2 linked regions of the Fodinibius salicampi genome follow. Each later gene encodes a partner of the first gene's protein in a complex. Links are inferred from orthologs where the notes say so. Each region holds a gene or a part of one and is shown on either strand. Other genes may lie near its edges. The genes, in order: pfkA and pnp.

Region 1 (3,296 bases):
AATCTTCATCAATCATATAGCTCTGCACAATTTTCGCAAAGGGATAATTCATTGCGGCCGTAAACAGATCCTCACTCACCCATTCTTTTGATTTTGTGGTCCAGATTTCTCCTACGGTATAGGCCTCCGGATTTATGTCTCGAACCAAGGCGTTCCATTCCCGCCAAAAATCCTTGCCTATCTCTTCGGGCACATCCAGCCGCCATCCATCAATGCCGTCCGACGGATCGCCATCCCCGTCGGGATCCATCCACCGCCGTGTAATTGCATATATGTGCTCCCTAACCGGCTTGATTAGCGTTCCATCCTTCTCCTTAAACTCCGGAAGTGACCAATGCCCCCACCATCCGTCATAATCAAATGGGATGTTAGAGTCTTCATCTCTAAAGGACTTAACTTCGTACCAATCTTTAAAAGGAGATTGTTCCTGGTGTTTAACCAGATCGCGAAAAGCCCAAAATTCCGTACCGGTATGATTAAAGACTCCATCAATAATGATATACATACCACGGTTATGCACTTCTTCGATAAGCTTTAGAAAAAGCCGGTCTGCGGAAGTCCACTGCCAGGTAGAAGGATCCATGGGATTTTCCTGCTCCATAATTTCCTCATCCCCCTTCGGGTCGGGACCAAAGAAACGGTCCACATGATGATAGTAACTGGTATCATATTTATGGAGGGAAACGGCATCAAAAATAGGATTTAAGTAAATCCCTCCTATTCCTAATGACTGTAAATAATCCAATTTATCAATAATTCCCTGCAGGTCACCTCCATAGCGGCGATGATAGATGCTGTCGGTAAACTTGTCTCCCAGTGATTTCTCCCAGTCTGTTTGGGCATACCAGTCAGCTGTCCATGAAGTAACAGACCATCCCTCGGGTCCATAAACATACTCCCTATGCGGATCATTGTCAGGGTCTCCGTTACGAAAACGTTCGGGAAAAATCTGGTACCAAATCACATGCTTGGTCCATTCGGGTGCATGGTAAACATCATTTTTATCGGATGTAATATCTTCAGTATTATCTGTATCTACTTTTGTCATGCAATTCTAATTTTCATCTATAAATTATCATGCTGATTATTTTGTGCTGCCCCAATTGGACATCTGTATTATTATATTATAACCAGAAAATATTCTTAGATATGTTAACCGGCATTTTTTTCGAAAAAATATGCTATTCATCTATATACCAATAAGTTAAAAGGATTATATCAAATAGAAATTATATCAGCTACTCGTACCAGTTCTTTATCCATTTTGGGGTTGCGCTTGGTTGCATGATCCAATTCTGTATATTCCACTTTCCGATTACGAATCCCAACCATAATATCTCGTTTACCATCACGCAAGGCTTCTACCGACAATACCCCCAGACGACTGGCAAGAACCCGGTCGCCGCAGCTGGGACGTCCACCACGTTGCACATGTCCCAAGATGGTTACCTTGGTCTCATAACGGTCGCCAAACTGTTCCTTAACCTGTTCCTCCAGATCGTATACGCTGCCATTTTTATCACCCTCAGCAACAATAACCAATCGGGAACTTTTATTACGCTTCGAAGTGCGTTCCAGTGATTCAAAAAGCTGCTCGATACCCCGGTCTTTTTCGGGTATCAACACCTCTTCTGCACCTCCTCCAATCCCTGAATACATGGCTATAAAACCAGCATCACGACCCATTACCTCAATAAAAAAGAGACGGTTATGGGAAGTCGCGGTATCCCGAATTTTATCCACGGCTTCGACCACCGTGTTGAGGGCCGTATCAAATCCGATGGCAAAATCCGTTCCGTAAATATCGTTATCGATGGTGCCCGGAATACCAACAATGGGGAAATCGTACTTATTGCCGAACTCCATGGCCCCCTTAAAGGTACCATCTCCGCCGATTACTACTAAGGCATCCAGCTCGTGTTCCTGAATATTTTCCCAGGCCTGTGCCATTCCTTCCTTCGTTTTGAATTGGGGACTTCGGGCCGACTTAAGAATCGTACCGCCCTGGTGGATGATATGCTTTACCGACCCTGCATTCATCTGTTCAACATCGTTTTCAATGAGTCCTTCATATCCCCGGTAAATACCAAAAGGCTCAATACCATAATAAACACAGGAGCGTACAACAGCTCTGATTGCGGCATTCATACCCGGAGCATCGCCCCCGGAAGTTAATACTCCAATACGCTTTATCTGATCTTGCTGGGTAGACATATAATATTAATGTATTCTGTTATTATCGATTATAAGTTCTTACTGTATATTTTCTGTCGTTGATCGGTGTATGAGTTCAGGTATATACGCCTCCTGCACCAAATCTGCTTTTTCATCATCAATATGATGAAATAATACCTTTGTGCCTTCATATCCCATCTTAGACATGGGTTGACGCATTGTTGAAAGTCCAATATATCGTGAAAGCTGAATATCGTCGTAGCCAATAATAGGAATTTCCACATCCTGCTCCTTCATTGCTGATAGCGCACCAATAGCCTGTATATCCGAAGCACAAACAACAGCCTCCGGAAACGGATCCAGTGCTAATAGCTTATTCATAGCCTCATAGCCGTTACTTTCATTAAACCCATCGCGATAGGTAGTATTTCCAGTAACGATAGGCACGCTATCTGTATCTACTCCATAACCATTCAGTGTTTCCAAAAAGCCTTCCTGGCGTTTAGCTGCCGGAATCGAGTTTTTTTCCGCAGTAATCAAGGCCAGTCGGCGCAGTCCTTTCTCTAAAAAAAATTCTGTAGCCTTGCAGGCTCCCTGTTTATTATCAATCTGAAAATAATTAGAGGCCGAATAGGCGTCATCAATTAATACCATATGCTGACCTAATCTGTGAATTTCTTCCCACTCTTCATTTGAGAGATGAGTGGACACAAACAGGTAACCGTCCGCCCACTTACGTCCCAACAGCCTTTTCAGCTGTCCTATACGCTCTTCCTTGGGTTTCACATTATAGATATGGAGTTCGAAATCCGTTTCTGAAATAGCATCCTGAATTCCACTTAATACCTGCAGGAAGAAATAATTTGAAAGTAATGGCACTACCGCCATTATCACTTTCTTTTGCCGTGCGGCCAATCCCTGTGCAAATCCTTGGGGATGATATCCAACCTGATCGGCAATTTGAAGGACCTTATCTCTCGTTTTAGGAGACACTTTGGTACTTTTATTAAATACGCGGGATACCGTTGCTATACTAACCCCTGCCTGCCGGGCTATGTCGTATATGGTATGTGACAAATTTTAAGCCGCTTAATTTCAAATATGCGGAATAATACTGAAAG
Region 2 (3,315 bases), 340 kb from region 1 along the record:
AAGGAAGAAACGGTTTCTTCATATCCCAAAGTTGGTCGTCCCAATGGATGTCCTTCAAATATCTTGGCACCAAACTTCTCAAACAGATAGTCATTGGGACTATCACGGTACATCTTCATTTCCTCTATAACCACTTTCTTTTCCTTCTGGATTTCTTCTTCGGGAAAAGAGGGATGCAATACCATATCTGACAGCACATCCAGCGCTTTATCAAGCTGAGTATTAAGGCAGCGCGAATAGTAGCATGTATATTCTGATGACGTAAAAGCGTTTAAATAGCCCCCTACTGATTCCATACTCATTGCTATGTCATAGGAAGAGCGCGTTTCTGTACCTTTAAACAGCATATGTTCCAGAAAATGAGTAACTCCAGACAAATTCTGACTTTCATTTCTGCTTCCGGTCTTCGCCCAAATACCAACAGAGACACTTTTTACGCTGGGTACACGCTCCGTAACAATCTTCAGACCATTATCGAGTATGGTCTTCTTTACCGAATTCAGTTGTTCCTGCTTTTCGTTATCCATAGTAACATTCTTTTCTTTTGCTCTTGACATGATAAAGAAAGCGCCACCCCGAAAAACGAGATGGCGCTTTATCATTTTTTAATGCACTGCCCTAATTGAGACTGTCAATTTTCATCTTCGGGGAGCAATGCTTTGCGGGAGAGACGAAGCTTTCCGCCATGCTCTACTTTCAGGAGCTTAACATCAATTTCGTCTCCAACTGAAAGCACATCACTTACATTTTTCACATGACTGTGATTGATCTCAGAAACGTGCAGCAATCCATCTTTGCCCGGTACAATCTCTACAAAAGCACCATAATCTTTAATGGCTTTTACCGTTCCGTGATAGGTTGCACCTTCTTCCAGATGCCCGACAATACCTTCAATACGCTTCTTAGCTTCTTCAGCTTTTGAGAGCGCATCGGCGGTAATAGTAATTTTACCTACCTCCCGCTCTTCATCTTCTTCTACCCAAATTTCGGTATCCGTTTCTTTCTGAAGGGTTTGAATCACTTTTCCGCCCGGTCCAATAACCGATCCGATTTCATCAGCATCAATTTCCATATTGATAAACTGCGGAGCAAATTCAGAAATCTGCTCACGAGGCTCGGATATGGTTTCAGCCATCTTATCGAGAATATGCAGGCGGCCTTTGCGCGCTTGTTCAAGAGCTTCTTCCAGCTTCTCGTATGAAATTCCACTTACCTTCATATCCATCTGGCAAGCGGTAATTCCATCACGGCTTCCGGCCGTCTTAAAGTCCATATCTCCCATAAAGTCTTCTTCTCCACGAATGTCGGAGAGTACAACAGACTCATTCTCACCGACAATCATTCCCATCGCAATTCCTGCCACGGGTTTTTTAAGAGGAACTCCGGCATCCATAAGCGCCATTGATCCCCCACAGACCGAAGCCATCGAAGACGACCCATTAGATTCTGTAATATCGGAGATAACCCGGATTACATATCCGAACTCATCAAATGATGGCATTAACTTGCTGATAGAACGTTCGGCAAGGTGGCCGTGCCCAATCTCACGTCGGCCGGGGCCGCGCATAAATCCAGCTTCTCCAACGCTGTAATTTGGGAAATTATAGTGCAAAAAGAACTTCTTATCTTTTTCTTGTAATAGGGTATCAATTGACTGAGCGTCTTTCTGTGTTCCCAGTGTTACAGAAACCAATGACTGGGTTTCGCCGCGAGTGAAAATAGCAGAACCATGTGTGCGTGCCAGATAATCAACTTGCGTCCAGATATCCCGGATATCCTCAGGAGAACGTCCGTCAATACGACGTTTCTCCTCCAGTATCATAGCCCGAAGCTGGTTCTTCTCTATCGTGCTAAGAATGTCTTTAATATCATCTTTGGCATCCTCATATTCTTCTTGCCCTGTTAGCTCTTCAACGACCGACTCTTTTAGCCCATCCAGCTTTTCGCTGTATGCTTCTTTTCCGAGACCAATATGAACGATTTCTCTTACTTTCTCTTGAGCAAGTTCCTTCACTTTGGTTTCGAGATCTTCGTCAACAGGCTCCGGCTCAAATTCCCGCTTGGGCTTACCAAACTCTTCGCGCAGCTCTTCCTGAAAAGCACAGAGCTTTTTGATCGCTTCATGGCCAACTTTAATAGCCTCAAGCATTTCCTCTTCGGAAACTTCATCCATTTCACCTTCCATCATGGAAACACTCTCTGCAGTTCCACCAATAATCATATCGATGTCACTGCCTTCCATCTCACTGATGGTAGGATTTACAACAAAATCTCCTTCAATACGTCCTACCCGAACCTCTGCAATAGGTCCCGCAAATGGGACATCGGAAATATGCAGCGCAGCGGATGCACCTACAGCGCCCAGCACATCGCCGTCATGTTCACCGTCGGATGAAAGCACTGAACAGATAATTTGGGTTTCATGGGTGTATCCATCCGGGAATAAAGGGCGAAGGCATCGGTCAATCAGCCGGCTGGACAAAATTTCTTTATCATTCGGGCGGCCTTCTCGCTTTATAAATCCACCAGGAAACTTACCGCCCGCAGAAAAGCTCTCGCGGAGGTCAACAGTCATAGGGAAAAATGGCTTATCGGAAGCTTCCTTGGAGCTTACCGCCGTACAGAGTACCATCGTATCTCCCATGCGAACAACAACGGCTCCATCAGCCTGCTTTGCAATACGACCGGTTTCAATGGATAAGCTTTTACCCGGCGCAAATTCAATACTTCTAAAGTCTTCTTTCATGGTCTATTTTCTCTTCAATTCAAATTTTACGTCAATGTATGCGCGAACGATAATCAAATCACCAGGCAAGTATAAGATGAGACGGGCTGCCTTGATTCCAGATCGCACGAAAAGTGTAGCTAAGCAATCATTAAAAAAGGCACGTTCTTAAAACGTGCCTTCTCATGCATTACTTACGAATTCCTAATTCGCTAATAAGCTCACGATATTTCTCAATATCATTCTTCTTCAGGTAGTTTAATAATTTCCTTCGTTTACCTACCATTTTTAATAACCCTCTCCTCGAGGCATGATCCTGCTTGTGATCTTTCAAATGCTCCGTTAAATCATTAATCCGCTCAGTTAAAATAGCGATTTGAGCTTCTGTGGATCCCGTATTCTCTTTGGATCCGCCAAATTTTTCAACAATTTCTTCTTTGCGTTCTTTTGTTATCGACATGTGATAATTAAATTCTGAATTTTCTTTTCTGCAACTACGTAGTTTTAATCTTATTAGCCGTCAAAGATAAACTATTGAGTAATTTTTTGCAATATTTATTGTTCCGCAAGCAGCTGCCTTGCTTTTTTTT

What was found.
Region 2: pfkA (region 1) and pnp share a complex: the UniProt entries of both Bacillus subtilis proteins name them as parts of the possible RNA degradosome complex. The link is inferred for Fodinibius salicampi from one-to-one orthologs.

Annotation. Positions count from the first base shown.
Region 1 is NZ_BAABRS010000001.1:920,143-923,438, forward strand. The notes cover bases 217-3,179. They hold pfkA (6-phosphofructokinase), read right to left. Parts: upstream 2,215-3,179; coding sequence 1,219-2,214; downstream 217-1,218. Other genes in these bases: ABEB05_RS03790 (glycoside hydrolase family 13 protein), read right to left, coding at 217-1,048; ABEB05_RS03800 (LacI family DNA-binding transcriptional regulator), read right to left, coding at 2,254-3,179. Outside these bases: more of ABEB05_RS03790, read right to left, coding at 1-216; more of ABEB05_RS03800, read right to left, coding at 3,180-3,252. UniProt on the Bacillus subtilis protein: Catalyzes the phosphorylation of D-fructose 6-phosphate to fructose 1,6-bisphosphate by ATP, the first committing step of glycolysis.
Region 2 is NZ_BAABRS010000001.1:1,256,908-1,260,222, forward strand. Bases 190-3,171 are described here. They hold pnp (polyribonucleotide nucleotidyltransferase), read right to left. Parts: upstream 2,747-3,171; coding sequence 632-2,746; downstream 190-631. Other genes in these bases: ABEB05_RS05140 (M16 family metallopeptidase), read right to left, coding at 190-527; rpsO (30S ribosomal protein S15), read right to left, coding at 2,916-3,171. In the rest of the region: more of ABEB05_RS05140, read right to left, coding at 1-189; more of rpsO, read right to left, coding at 3,172-3,185; ABEB05_RS05155 (bifunctional riboflavin kinase/FAD synthetase), read right to left, coding at 3,281-3,315. UniProt on the Bacillus subtilis protein: Involved in mRNA degradation. Catalyzes the phosphorolysis of single-stranded polyribonucleotides processively in the 3'- to 5'-direction. Necessary for competence development in Bacillus subtilis.